One region of the Arthrobacter sp. Hor0625 genome, then DNA from elsewhere that is predicted to be linked to it. Evidence: riboswitches for the same ligand, from Rfam matches in the RefSeq annotation. Region 1 holds a riboswitch; each other region holds the start of a gene.

Region 1 (4,310 bases):
GGCAGTTTCGCCTGCTGGGCGAGGGCATCGGCCAGGTCGGTCGGGTCGGTGCAGCTCATCAGGAGCACGGCGGGCAGCGCGATCGCCAGGCCGCGCAGCAGGAACCCCAGCCCGAGCTGCAACGAGCCCTCGCTGATGGACCAGATGCCGGCGTCGAGCAGGATCCCTCCGCGGTCCGGGGCCAGGATCGCGGTGCTCCAGCCGCCGACGGCCGCGGCGAGGATCAGCGGCCAGCCGCGCTGCCAGAGCAGGGCGAGGGTCAGGCCGGCGAGCGGGAACAGCAGCAGTTCGAAGGCCAGCGCCACGGAGGCGGACACCCAGTCGATGGACAGCGCCAGCGCGATGGTGATCAGCACGACGCCGGTGAACTTGGCGAGCGGATTGGCGCGGGTGAGCAACGCCCGGTTTCCGCCCAGGGTCAGGGCCTGCCTCATGGCGCCGCCACCCCCGGACTCGTCCGGCCCGGCAGCTCCGGCTGCGGGGCGCCCAGCCGCAGCTCGTGGCCGCCCAGGACCTGGCTGAATTCCGCGTCGTGGGTCACCGAAACGACGGCGGTCCCGGCGTCGAGCAGTTCCGAGAGGAACGAGGCGAGCTCCGCCCAGGTGTTGGCGTCCTGGCCGAAGGTCGGCTCGTCCAGGACCAGCACCTGCGGATGCGCGGCCAGTACGGTGGCAACGGAGAGCCGGCGTTTTTCGCCGCCGGAGAGGGTGTAGGGGTTTGCGTCCACCAGTTCGCGCAGCCGCAGCCGCTCCAGCAGTTCGTCCACGCGCTCCTCGCCGCGGCCGAGCTGGCGGGGGCCGAACATCAGTTCATCCAGCACCCGCCCGGTGACGAACTGGTGTTCCGGTTCCTGGAAGACCGTGCCGATCCGGGCGATCAGCTGCTGGGCCTTCCAGGTGTGCGGGTCGATGCCCGCGCCCTTGCTCAGGTCGGTCGTGGCGGACACGGTTCCGGCGGCCGGGGGCAGCAGGCCCGCCAGGGTCAGGGCAAACGTCGACTTGCCGGAACCGTTGGGCCCGGTAATTGTCAGCGCCTCGCCAGCCCGGACCTGGGCGGTAATCCCGGCCTGCACCGGGACCGGCGGGACCTTGCCGAACCCCTTGAGCAGGCCGGCCCGGCGGGGGCGTTCGCGGGAGACGGCGAGTTTTTCCGCGGCGAGCAGCAGCCCGCCGGCCGTGGCAGCCCCCGGGGCGCCCCCGGCGGCACGTGCCCGCGTCGCCGGGACGTGGCCGGGCACCCAGACGCCGGCCGCGATGAGCATGTCCCGCGCCTGCTCCAGGACCCGGTCCGGCGGACCGTCCAGCAGCACCGCGGACTCGGTGGCGGACCCGGGCTGCAGCACCACGATGCGGTCGACCAAGTCCTTCCAGACGGCCACCCGGTGCTCGACCACCACCAGCGTCGCCCCGGTCTTGTCCAGGCAGCGCCCGACGGCGTCGCGCACCTCCAGGACCCCGGCCGGGTCAAGGTTGGCGGTGGGCTCGTCCAGCAGCAGCAGCCCGGGCCGCATCGCCAGGATCCCGGCGAGCGCCAGCCGCTGCTTCTGCCCGCCGGAGAGCGCCGACGTCGGGTGTTCCAGCGGCAGGCCCGCCAGGCCGACGTCGTCCAGCGCCTCCGCGACCCGGCGCCAGATCTCCGCCGGGGGGACCGCGAGGTTTTCGGCGCCGAACGCGACGTCGTCGCCCAGCCGGGAGAGCACCACCTGGGTTTCCGGGTCCTGTTGCATCAGGCCTGCCCGGCCGCGCTGCGCCCGGGGCGCGGCGCCGTCGATCAGCAGCGCGCCGGTCTCATCGGCGTCGGCGGCGTCCCCCACCCCCGGAGCACCGCTGTCCCCGAGCACGCCGGCCAGGGCGTGCAGCAGGGTGGATTTGCCCGCGCCGGAGAGGCCCAGCAGCAGGACCCGCTCGCCGGGGCTGATCTCCAGGTCCAGGCCGCTCACCGCGGGCCGGGACCGGCCGGCGTGCCGCCAGCCCCAGCCGCGGGCACTGACCGCCGCGGGCCAGACCTCAGGTGTTGTCATCCGTGCGCGGGGGTTAGGAGAATACCGGTTCCGACGCCGCTTTGCGCGACGCGAAGGAGGCCAGCACCCCGGTCTTGGCCAGGCCGCGGGTGGCCAGCCAGGACAGGCCGCCGGCGATCACGGCGCCGGAGATGGCGCAGAAGATGATGTAGGCCAGCTTGTCCCCGGTCTCGTAGGCGATGTTCCAGCCCCACGGCAGGAAGGAGTCGTTCAGGGCGCAGAACAGCCCGGCGCCGGCGCCGGCCAGCAGCGACACCGGCAGGTTGAACCGCTTGTACAGGAAGGCCGCGAACACCAGCTCGGCTCCGAGTCCCTGGACGAAGCCGGAGAAGAGCACCGAGGCGCCGTACTGCGACCCCATGATCAGCTCGCCCGTGGCGGCAACGGTCTCGCAGAACAGTGCCGCGCCGGGTTTGCGGATGATGAGCATGCCCAGCGCCGCCGGGATCATCCAGCCGCCGGCGTACAGGCCGGTCAGCGGGGGGTAGACCGCGTTGAGCGGCACGGACACCAGGTTCGAGCCCTGGGACCAGGCCCAGAAGATCACGCCGCCGGCCACGGCGATCAGCGCGGCCACCACAATATCGACCACACGCCAGTGGGTCCTGCCGGTGGTGAGTGTCTGCTGTGCAGAAATATCAGTCATGCCATCCTCCTGAGGTACAGGAGGGGAGGGCTTCCGGCGTCGCCGCGGCTTCCGCCACGGGCGCCGGGCACCCTGAGAACTCGACTCCCTTGCGCCGGTACTAACCGGATCAGGTTCGAGGGTCTGCGGCTGTCCGCACTCTCAGCGCCCACCCGCGGTTCCCCGGACTGTTTCCGGTGCCCGACGGCGGCGCTCCCCTGTCGTATCAAATCGCCCGTTGTGGGCTGGCCCAGTTTACACCCGGCAGGGCACGCGCGGAGCGGCCGGTGACCTGCGGATCCGCTTACGGGCTCCAATCCCCGGCTTGGGTGAGATGGACGTTAGCTATGCTGACTCCGAACGGGCTGCCGAACAGCCCACAACTTGGGGGAACACATGGATCGCAAGACGAGGCTATTGGTCGCGGGCGCTGGGATTGCCGGCTTGAGCGCACTGTCCCAACTTCTGTTCGTGATAACCAAACTCCCTGTCATTTTTTGGTCAGATCTTCTGGGCGGAGTCGCCGCAGCCATCGTCACTGCAATTTTCCTGGTCCTTCTCCGTTACCGCCTCCGGCGATCGGCATAGGGGCCTCGTCGGTGCTGACGTGCGACGTTGCCGGGCCGACGCTCAGAGGGTCCCGTATAACCCGCCCGCAATTTGACCGGTGAAGGTGCCCTAAACGCCACACACGGAATGTGTCTCGAAAGCCGAGAGATTCGAGGCAGGTTATGAGACACATCGGCATGGACCCGTCCGTGCGCGGCGAGACCTCAACGTTCAGAGCCTCACGAGCGAATCCAGAAGGGGCCCGCCGGGACCATGGAGAAGTGGGCCCAGATGAAGTCCGGCCCTTAGGGCCAGATCGCGGCATCATAACTATGACGAACTAAGCGTGCAGACCTCTAGAAGACTTCTTGCCGTTTCTCTGGCTACCTTTGAACCACAGTAAGGGCAGTCCAACTCCGCTTCGTTGGCATAGATGATGTTCAAGCAGTTCGCACATTCAACGGCATGAGTCGCCAGGACGTCGCCGATCCTGTCGGAGCTGGATGCGATTACAATTCTCAGATCCGCGAAGCCATAGAGGTTCAACGGTTTAGCCCCTGGATTCGGACGTGTGCCAAGCGGCTTCACCGCCCCGGTTGGAATCCATGCGTTCACCTTGTTGGTGACTCCGGTTGTGCTTATTTTGAAAACACCCGCCGCCTCGGTGAGAGTAAAGCTTGAATTCGCGATTCGAGAAAAGTCGCTTTGGAAGCGGCCGAACTTCTCAAGAGTGCTCTCTTTCGAAAATTCAACGATTCCCCTTGCGAGATTGAACGGGGATATCGCTGCAGCCTCGTTCGGCATCCGCGTGTGTTCTTTTACTATCGATCGGGCCATTCGGATCATGTCACGGGGGGATCCGTGACTTAAGTACACGAGCACCTTGTGAGCATCCAGTGGTGCTTCGTTGTCCACGAGCTGGTTGAAAGAGGTGATCTTGCCATTTGAGAAAGCCGCTAGTCGCCTGCTGAGCATCTCGGAAAGCTCGTCCACGGTCCAGCCCAGATTAACTACTTCAACGCGGTCACCTCGAAGGCCATTGGTTCGCAGGTAGTCCTCCATCTGGTCCCACAAAAAGAACTTGAATGCGGCGCCCGGGGTTTCGAGCGTGGTCAG
Region 2 (4,310 bases), 1.2 Mb from region 1:
CGGTCCCGGTTCGGCCGTTGCCGCGGCGCGGCCGGCCAGCCATGTCCGGTGCAGCTCGGATTCGACCTCGAGGCACTGCTGGGCCGAGCGCCCCCAGAACAGTTGCTCGTCCTCGGTGGGGGCAAGGGCGGCGGCACGGGACAGCACCCGGGAGTAGCCGTTGAGGTACAGGGCGTCCTGGCCGAGGTAATAGGTGAATTCGCGCTCGGGCAGGGTCCCGTCCGCAAGACCCCGGATGAAGTCGAGGCCGTAGATGGCCGCCAGGCTGTCGGCCGCGTGCCGGTCGAGCGCCGCCGCGAAGCCGCCCTCGGCGGCCTCCGGGCCCCCGTCCCCGTCCCCGCCGGACGCGGGGTGCAGGTGGTGGAAGTGGTGGACGGGTCCGTTGCCGCCCCCGACCTGCAGTTGCCCGGCCTCCCGAAGTGCTCCCAGCAGCCAGGGTTTGACCTCCCGCAGTGCGGCCTCCCAGTTGCCCGTCCGGGCCTGCACCGTGGCGAGGGCCGAGGACAGCGAGCAGCCCGTGCCGTGGCTGTTCCCGGTGGCGATCCGCTCGCCTTCCACCACCACCTGTTCCCGGCCAAGCACTCCCCCGGTGTTGATCAGCGCATCCGGGCAACCGCCGTCGTCGGTCCCGGCGCTGCCCGCCAGGTGGCCACCCTTGACCAGCACCGTCGTCCCGGCGGCGGCTGCGAGCCGTTTGCCCTGCTGCAGCGCACCGGCCCAGTCACTGGCCGCCGGTTCGCCGAGCAGCATGCCCAGTTCGGCCAGGTTGGGGGTGATCAGGTCCGCCAGGGGAAGCAGCGCGCGGAGGGCGGCTTCCGCCGATTCCTGCAGCAGCCGGTCGCCGCTGGTCGCCACCATCACCGGATCCAGGACCACGACGGCGGGCCGGGCCTTCTCCAGCCAGCCGCGCACGGCCTCGATCACGGCGGCGTCGCCCAGCATGCCGATCTTGACGGCGTCGATGGTGATGTCCTCGCTGATGGCCGCCAGTTGGGAGGTCAGGAACGACGCCGGCGGGACGTGCACCGCGCGCACGCCGCGGGTGTTCTGGGCGGTCAGCGCGGTTATGGCGGCCATTCCGTAGCCGCCGTGCGCGGCGATGCTCTTCAGGTCCGCCTGGATGCCGGCGCCGCCGGAAGGATCGGAGCCGGCGATGGCCAGGACCCTCGGGATCCGCCGGGCCTGCGGCGCTTCGGTGGCGGCGCCTCCCCGCCGGTCCGCCGGTGCGGGGGTTGGAAAGGCGGAGGTCAGGGTGGAAGTGGGCGCGGTGGATACAGTCATCTGGACATCCCTTCGCCGGTGCTAACCGGACAGGTTCAACGGGTCTGAATCTCAGCCGGCTCGATGCGCGGCACCCCGTGTCAGTCCACCCAGCCTAGCGCGCGTCGCCGGCCGATATCCCGCGTCCCGCGGCGGGTCCGTGTGCCCGGCGGAACAGCGCTGTTAACGAACCAGCGGGCCCCGCCCGGATCCAACGACATGCGTCGGATCCGGGCGGGGCCCGCGGTGGTTCGTGCCTGCTGCTTCCGGTCGCCTACAGTTCCGAGGCGGGGACGCCGACGCCGAGGATGAGGGGTTCGCTGGCGGCCGGCTTGGCTGCTGCCTGGCTCGGTTCCGGCGCCTTGGCCTCGTGCACCGAGCCGGCCGCAGCCGACGGGGTGGCTTCGCGCTGCTGCACGGAGGTTTCGTTGGCGGCACCCTGCGCGCGGCTGGCGCTGCGGTTACGGCGCACCCGGCGCGGGGCGGTGGTGTCCGCAGCCGCCACGGACGGCTGGGCCGGAGCCTGCCGGACCGGCGCCTGCTGGGCCGGCGCCTGGGCGCGTTCCTGGCGGGCCGGTTCCTGGGCGCGTTCCTGCGTCCGGTCCTGGCGGCCGCGGTCCTGGCGGGCCGGTTCCTGGGCGCGTTCCCGCGTCCGATCCTGGCGGCCGCGGTCCTGACGCGACGGCGCCTGTCCCCGCTCCTGCCGGGACTGGTCCTGCCTGGACTGGTCCTGCCGGACCGGTTCCTGGCCGGCTGCCTGCTCCTCGCGGGCACGCACGCTCGGCGGCTGGATCCGGGCGACCCGGGCCCTGCCCCGGCCGCGGGTGGCACGGGACGGTGCGGCGGCCGGTGCAGCCGCAGATTCCTCGTCCGGCGTGGCTTCGGCGGCCCGGGTGGGGGCAGCCTCGGCGGCGGGAGCCTGCGCCTGGACGGGAGCCGCCCCGGCGGGCTTGCCGGTTTCGGCGTCGCCCAGGTTGGCGAAGGCTTCGGTCAACAGGTCCAGGGTCAGCGCAGGCTGCGTGCTTTCCTGGGCGTGCTCGACGAAGGGCAGGGCTACCTGCTCCCCGCCGAAGGTCAGGACCGCGGCCGGCCGGCCGGCCGCTTCCTCGGTGGAGGCGAGCTCCACGGCGGCGTCGAGCGCCGCCTGCCGCGTTTCGGCGTCGGGCGCTGCCGTTGCCTCGCCGTCGTGCAGGTGCGCGGCGTGCGCTGCGGCGGCGATGTTGGCCAGCGCCGCACGGGTCGCCTCCGCCTTGGCGTGGCGCTCCGCCTCATCCGGTTCGGCGTGCGCAGCTGCGGGCGTGGGAGCCCCGGCCTCGCTGCCCTGGCCGCCCTTGCCCCGACGGCGCTTGCGCTCACTGCGGCCGGCCGGCTGGTGCTCGGTGCGCGGCACGTGGTGTTCGGCGGCGACGGTGTTGGCGCGGCGGTGTTCCACCGGCTCGTCGTGGGTAACGACGCCCCGGCCGGCGCAGGCTTCGCACTGTTCGCCGAAGACTTCCAGCAGGCCGGTGCCCATCCGCTTGCGGGTCATCTGCACGAGTCCGAGCGAGGTCACCTCGGCGACCTGGTGCTTGGTCCGGTCCCGGCCCAGGCATTCGACCAGGCGGCGCAGCACGAGGTCGCGGTTGGATTCGAGCACCATGTCGATGAAGTCGATCACGATAATGCCGCCGATGTCGCGCAGCCGCAGCTGCCGGACGACTTCCTCGGCGGCTTCGAGGTTGTTCTTGGTGACCGTTTCCTCAAGGTTTCCGCCGCTGCCGGTGAACTTGCCGGTGTTGACGTCGACGACGGTCATGGCCTCGGTGCGGTCAATCACGAGCGAGCCGCCGGAGGGCAGGAAGACCTTGCGGTCCAGGGCCTTGTGGATCTGCTCGTCGATGCGCCAGGCAGCGAAGATGTCCGTGTCCTTGGTCCACTTCTCGAGCCGGCCCACCAGGTCCGGGGCGACGTAGGTGACGTAGGCCTCGATGGTGTCCCATGCCTCCTCGCCGGAGACGATCAGCTTGGAGAAGTCCTCGTTGAAGACATCCCGGACCACCTTGATGGTCAGGTCCGGTTCGCCGTAGAGCAGCTCCGGGGCGAGGACCTTGCTCGACGCGGACTGGGCTTCGATTCCCTCCCATTGCGCCCGCAGCCGGTTGATGTCGTGGGTCAGCTCCTCTTCCGAAGCGCCTTCGGCAGCGGTGCGGACAATGACGCCGGCATCCTCCGGGAGGCGGTCCTTGAGGATCCGCTTGAGCCGGTTGCGTTCGACGTCGGGCAGCTTGCGGGAGATGCCGGTCATGGAGCCGCCGGGCACGTAGACCAGGTACCGGCCGGGCAGGGAAATCTGGCTGGTCAGTCGGGCGCCCTTGTGGCCGATCGGGTCCTTGGTGACCTGGACCAGCACGGAGTCGCCGGACTTGAGCGCGTTTTCGATCCGGCGCTGCTTGCCCTCGAGGTTGACGGAATCCCAGTTCACTTCGCCGGCGTACAGCACGGCGTTGCGGCCGCGTCCGATGTCGACGAAGGCTGCCTCCATGGACGGCAGCACGTTCTGGACCTTGCCCACGTAGACGTTGCCGATCAGGGAATCCTGCTGCGTGTTGGACACGAAGTGCTCGGCCAGGACGCCGTCTTCGAGGACACCGATCTGGATTCTGTCGTCGCGCTGGCGCACGATCATCTGGCGGTCCACGGATTCGCGGCGGGCCAGGAACTCGGCCTCGGTGATCACGGTACGGCGGCGGCCGGTGTCCCGGGACTCGCGGCGCCGCTGCTTCTTGGCTTCCAGCCGGGTGGAGCCCTTGACGGAGGTGACTCGGTTGCTGGCCGGGACTTCGCTGACCGTCCGCGGGGCCCGCACGCGGGTCACCGTGTTGGGCGGGTCGTCGTCGTTGCCCCCGGTCAGTTCCAGGTCCTGGTCACCGCGGCGGCGCCGGCGGCGGCGGCGGGAGGTGACGCCGTCTTCGAGCGTGGCCTCGGAATCATCGCCTTCGCCCTCAATGTCGCCTTCGGTCTCGGCCTCGCCGGCGGTGCGGCTGCGCCCACGGCGGCCGCGGCTGCGGCGG
Region 3 (4,310 bases), 730 kb from region 1:
CAGGTCCAGTTCGGGAAGTTCATGGCCGGCCACGGCCGCCTCCGCGTCCCGGAGCGCGTCCTCGGGGAACTCGCCCGGCAGTTCCAGCGTGGTTCGCAGCGCGTTAAGGGCCTGGGCGAGCTGGTTCTGCTGGCGGCGGACGTTAGGGGTCAGGCGATGATGAGACACGGAATCAGGTTAGCCCGATTTCCGCCGCTAATGTTGAAGGATGAGCACCTCCCCGGACGGACCTGCACGCCACCACCGCTTCCTCCGCGACCTGCTCGGCGCGATGGCCTACGGGGAGCTGTCGGCCTTCGAGCGGCTCTCCTCGGACGCCCGCTATTCGCCGACCCTGAAGGACCGCGCCGTGCTGGGCCGGCTGGCCGTGGTCGAGTTCGGGCACTTTGAACTGGTGTGCGCCAAACTCGCCGGTATGGGCGTCGACCCGGAGGACGCCATGCTGCCGTTCCAGCCATCGGTGGACCACTTCCACGAGCGCACCCGGCCCGCCGACTGGTACGAGTCGCTGATGAAGGCCTACGTGATCGACACCGTCTCCGCCGACTTTTGCCGGGCCGTTTCCGGCTACGTCGACGCTGACACCGCCGGGCTGATCGAGCAGGTCCAGGCCCCGGGCGACGCGACGGCGGTGCTGCGGGACCGGCTGAAGGCCGCGCTCGCGGACGATCCCCGCCTGGCCTCGCGGGTGGCGCTGTGGGCGCGGCGGCTGCTGGGAGAGGCCCTCACCCAGGCGCAGCGGATCAGTACCGAACACGCCTTCCTCGCCGGCCTCACCGGCATGGCGGACGCCGCGGCCCTGCCGCCCGCGGCTGCTGAGGGGGCCGCCGCGGACCGGCCGGGGCAGACCACCGGGCCCGGACACGCCCTGTCCGCCGGGATCGCCGCCGAGCTGGCCGCCGCCCACGCCCGCCGGATGTCCGAACTGGGGCTCGCCGGATAGTTCCGCCGGCCAAGCCGGTCAGTGCCCGGGCGCCGCGGCGTCCAGTGCCGCGAGCAGCGCGGCAGCCGCGCCGGCCGGATCGTCAGCCTCGGTAATGGCCCGGACGACCACGATCCGGCGCGCACCGGCGTCGACGACCTGTTCAACATTGCCCAGGTCGATGCCGCCGATCGCGAACCAGGGGACCACCCCGGCGACCCTGCCGGCGTCGGCGGCCTCGGCGCGGCCGATCGCGTCGGCGGCGTACCGCACTAGGTCCAGGCCGACGGCGGCCCTGCCCGGCTTGGTGGGCGTGGCCCAGACCGGTCCGACACAGAAATAGTCCAGCCCGCTCCGGCCCGGGGCGGCGGCGATCGCCGCGTCGACCTGCTCCGGCGTATGGGTGGACATCCCGATGACGGTGGACTTGCCCAGGAAGTCCCGGGCGGCGCCGAAGGGGATGTCCTTCTGCCCAATGTGGAAGACCGGGGCCCCGGCCAGCGACGCCAGGTCCGCACGGTCGTTGACCGCCCAGAGCCGGCCGTGGCGCTGGGCCACGGAGTGCAGAACCTCCAGCAGTTCCAGTTCCTCGGCGGCCTCCAGCGACTTGTCCCTCAGCTGGATGATGTCCACCCCGCCGGCGAAGGCGGCGTCGACGAAGTCCTCGAAGTCACCGCGGTCCTTGCGGGCATCGGTGCACAGGTACAGGCGGGCGGTGGTGTGGACATCCTGGCTCATGGTTCCAGCCTAGTTCCTCTAAACTGGGCGCATACCGCGGGAGCCCGCACAAGCCGTCCACGGGCGGCAGGGCTGAGAGGGCGTCAGAGCCGACCGCTTGACCTGATCCGGTTAGTACCGGCGTAGGGAGGAATCCATGGACACCTCGGCCGTACCGGCTGTGCAGTACGACGTCGCCGTGATCGGCGGGGGAGTGGTGGGGCACGGCATCGCCTGGGAGGCGCGCCGTTCGGGCCGCACCATCGCACTTATCGACGACGCCCCCGGCACCGGAGCCAGCTGGGCCGCCGCCGGCATGCTCGCCCCGGTGAGCGAACTGCACTACCAGGAAGAGGAGCTCCTGGCCCTCATGCTGGAAGCGTCCCGGCTCTGGCCCTCGTTCGCCTCCGCCCTCGATGCCGCCGGCACCGGAGAAGCCGCCGGCACCGGCTACCTCCCGACCCCGACCCTCGCCGTCGGCGCCGACCCGGCGGACCGCCGCGCGCTCGCCGACCTGCGGGCGGTGCAGCGGGCCTGCGGCCTGGCGGTCGAGCCGCTGGGCGTGCGCGAAGCACGCGCACGCGAGCCGCTGCTCAGCCCCGGGATCTCCTGTGCCTTCGAGATTCCCGCCGACCACCAGGTGGATCCGCGCCGGCTCCTGGCCCGGACCGCGTCCCTGCTGGCCGCGGACCGCCACTTCACCGCCATTCGCCGCCGCGCCGCCGGGCTCTTCTGGGACAACGGCCGGGTCGCCGGCGCCGTCCTGGCGGACGGCAGCCAGGTCCGCGCCACCGAAACGATCGTGGCCAACGGCCTGGGAGCCGCGGATCTGCAGGGACTGCCCCCGGGGCTCTCCCTGCCGCTGCGGCCGGTCTACGGGGACATCCTCCGGCTCCGCGTCCCCCCGGCGCTGCGGCCGCTGCTGCGGTGCACGGTGCGGGGACTGGTCCGCGGGGTCCCGGTCTACCTCGTGCCGCGGGAGGACGGCACCGTGGTCATCGGCGCGACCCAGCGTGAGGACGCCCCCGCCCACGCCGGCGCCGTGTCCGCAGGCGGCGTGTACCAGCTGCTGCGCGACGCCCAGCAGCTGCTTCCCGCCGTCGCCGAACTGGAACTGCTCGAGGCCACCGCCCGGGCGCGGCCGGGGACCCCGGACAACGCTCCGCTGCTGGGGCGCGTGGCCGGTCCCGGCGGGGACGAGACCGGCGGGCTGATCATCGCCACCGGCTTCTTCCGGCACGGCGTCCTGCTCACCCCGGCGGCCGCCGCGGTGTGCCGGCAGCTGCTGGACGGCAAGCCGGACCCGCGCTGGGCCGGCTTCCGCCCGGACCGCTTCGCCGCACACCACCAGGATTCCCGCCTCCCCACCGACGACAGGACGACAGCATGAACATCAGGCTCAACGGAGCGCAGCACGCCGTCGCCGACGGCGCCACGGTCAGCGCCCTGGTCAGCGGCGTCACCGGCCGGACCCTGGCCGAGGACGGCCACGCCACCGACGGCCGGAAGCTCGGCGTCGCCGTCGCCCGCAACGCCGAGGTCGTGCCGCGCAGCCAGTGGCACAGCACCGCACTCGCCGACGGTGACGACGTCGAACTCGTCACCGCAGTACAGGGAGGATGACCACGATGGCAGGACTTGCCCCCACCACCACACAGCAGCCGGCACGGGATCCGCTCACCATCGACGGCGTCGAACTGGGCTCGCGGCTGATCATGGGCACCGGCGGTGCGCCGAGCCTGGAGGGCTTGGGCGCGGCGCTGCTGGCGTCCGGGACGGAACTCACCACGGTGGCCATGCGGCGCTACTCCCCGGCCGAGAGCGGATCCCTGTTCCAGCTGCTGGCCGACCACGGCATCCGGGTGCTGCCGAACACCGCCGGCTGCTTCACGGCCCGCGACGCCGTCCTGACCGCGGAGCTGGCCCGGGAAGCGCTGGAGACCGACTGGGTGAAACTGGAGGTCATCGCCGACGAGCACACCCTGCTGCCCGACGCCCTGGAACTCGTGGAGGCCACCGACCAGCTGGTGGCCCGCGGCTTCAAGGTCTTTGCCTACACCAACGACGACCCGGTGCTGGCCCTCCGGCTGGAAAACCTCGGCGCCACCGCCGTAATGCCGCTCGGCGCCCCGATCGGCACCGGACTGGGCATCCTGAACCCGCACAACATCGAACTGATCGTCGCGCGGGCGTCGGTGCCCGTGGTGCTCGACGCCGGCATCGGCACCGCCTCCGACGCGGCACTCGCCATGGAACTCGGCTGTGACGCGGTGCTGCTCGCCACCGCGGTGACCCGGGCCCAGGATCCGGCACTGATGGGGGCGGCGTTCCGGCACGCCGTCGCCGCCGGCCGGCTGGCCCGGAAGGCCGGCCGGATTCCGCGCCGCGAGCATGCCCTGGCCTCCTCCGCCATGGAGGGCCGGGCCGAGTTCCTCTGACCCGGGCCGCAAAAGCAGCGTGGCCGCTCCACCCGGGGGTGGAACGGCCACGCTGGAGTGCTGGCTGCGGCGGAGTTAGAGCCGGAGGATGGCGGTCATCCGCGCGGTGTCTTGCCGGGTGCGGGACCGGCCGAGGTAGAGCACGGCGCCGATCGCCGCCGCCGTGCCGAGCAGCAGCGGCAGCACCCACGGAATCCACGTCAGGCCCGGCTGGTAGCCGAACCCGGCGGCCA

Evidence for each region. Region 1 has a riboswitch for thiamine pyrophosphate ahead of ACTWLI_RS07115 (ECF transporter S component). Riboswitches for the same ligand answer to the same signal wherever they lie in the genome.
Region 2: it holds a riboswitch for thiamine pyrophosphate, as region 1 does, so the genes downstream of both, ACTWLI_RS12730 (bifunctional hydroxymethylpyrimidine kinase/phosphomethylpyrimidine kinase) here and ACTWLI_RS07115 (ECF transporter S component) in region 1, are expected to answer to the same signal.
Region 3: it holds a riboswitch for thiamine pyrophosphate, as region 1 does, so the genes downstream of both, thiO (glycine oxidase ThiO) here and ACTWLI_RS07115 (ECF transporter S component) in region 1, are expected to answer to the same signal.

The regions. Positions count from the first base shown of each region.
Region 1 is NZ_CP199586.1:1,561,715-1,566,024, reverse strand. Features, by position in the region: gene ACTWLI_RS07125 (energy-coupling factor transporter transmembrane component T family protein) at 1-434, opposite strand, end outside; gene ACTWLI_RS07120 (ABC transporter ATP-binding protein) at 431-2,020, opposite strand; gene ACTWLI_RS07115 (ECF transporter S component) at 2,034-2,666, opposite strand; TPP riboswitch at 2,735-2,875, opposite strand; gene ACTWLI_RS07110 (P-loop ATPase, Sll1717 family) at 3,525-4,310, opposite strand, start outside.
Region 2 is NZ_CP199586.1:2,758,634-2,762,943, reverse strand. Features, by position in the region: gene ACTWLI_RS12730 (bifunctional hydroxymethylpyrimidine kinase/phosphomethylpyrimidine kinase) at 1-1,281, opposite strand, end outside; TPP riboswitch at 1,272-1,369, opposite strand; gene ACTWLI_RS12725 (Rne/Rng family ribonuclease) at 1,535-4,310, opposite strand, start outside.
Region 3 is NZ_CP199586.1:2,294,228-2,298,537, forward strand. Features, by position in the region: gene ACTWLI_RS10630 (RNB domain-containing ribonuclease) at 1-168, opposite strand, end outside; gene ACTWLI_RS10635 (ferritin-like fold-containing protein) at 209-943, shown strand; gene thiE (thiamine phosphate synthase) at 962-1,660, opposite strand; TPP riboswitch at 1,687-1,806, shown strand; gene thiO (glycine oxidase ThiO) at 1,797-3,029, shown strand; gene thiS (sulfur carrier protein ThiS) at 3,026-3,262, shown strand; gene ACTWLI_RS10655 (thiazole synthase) at 3,268-4,077, shown strand; gene ACTWLI_RS10660 (hypothetical protein) at 4,153-4,310, opposite strand, start outside.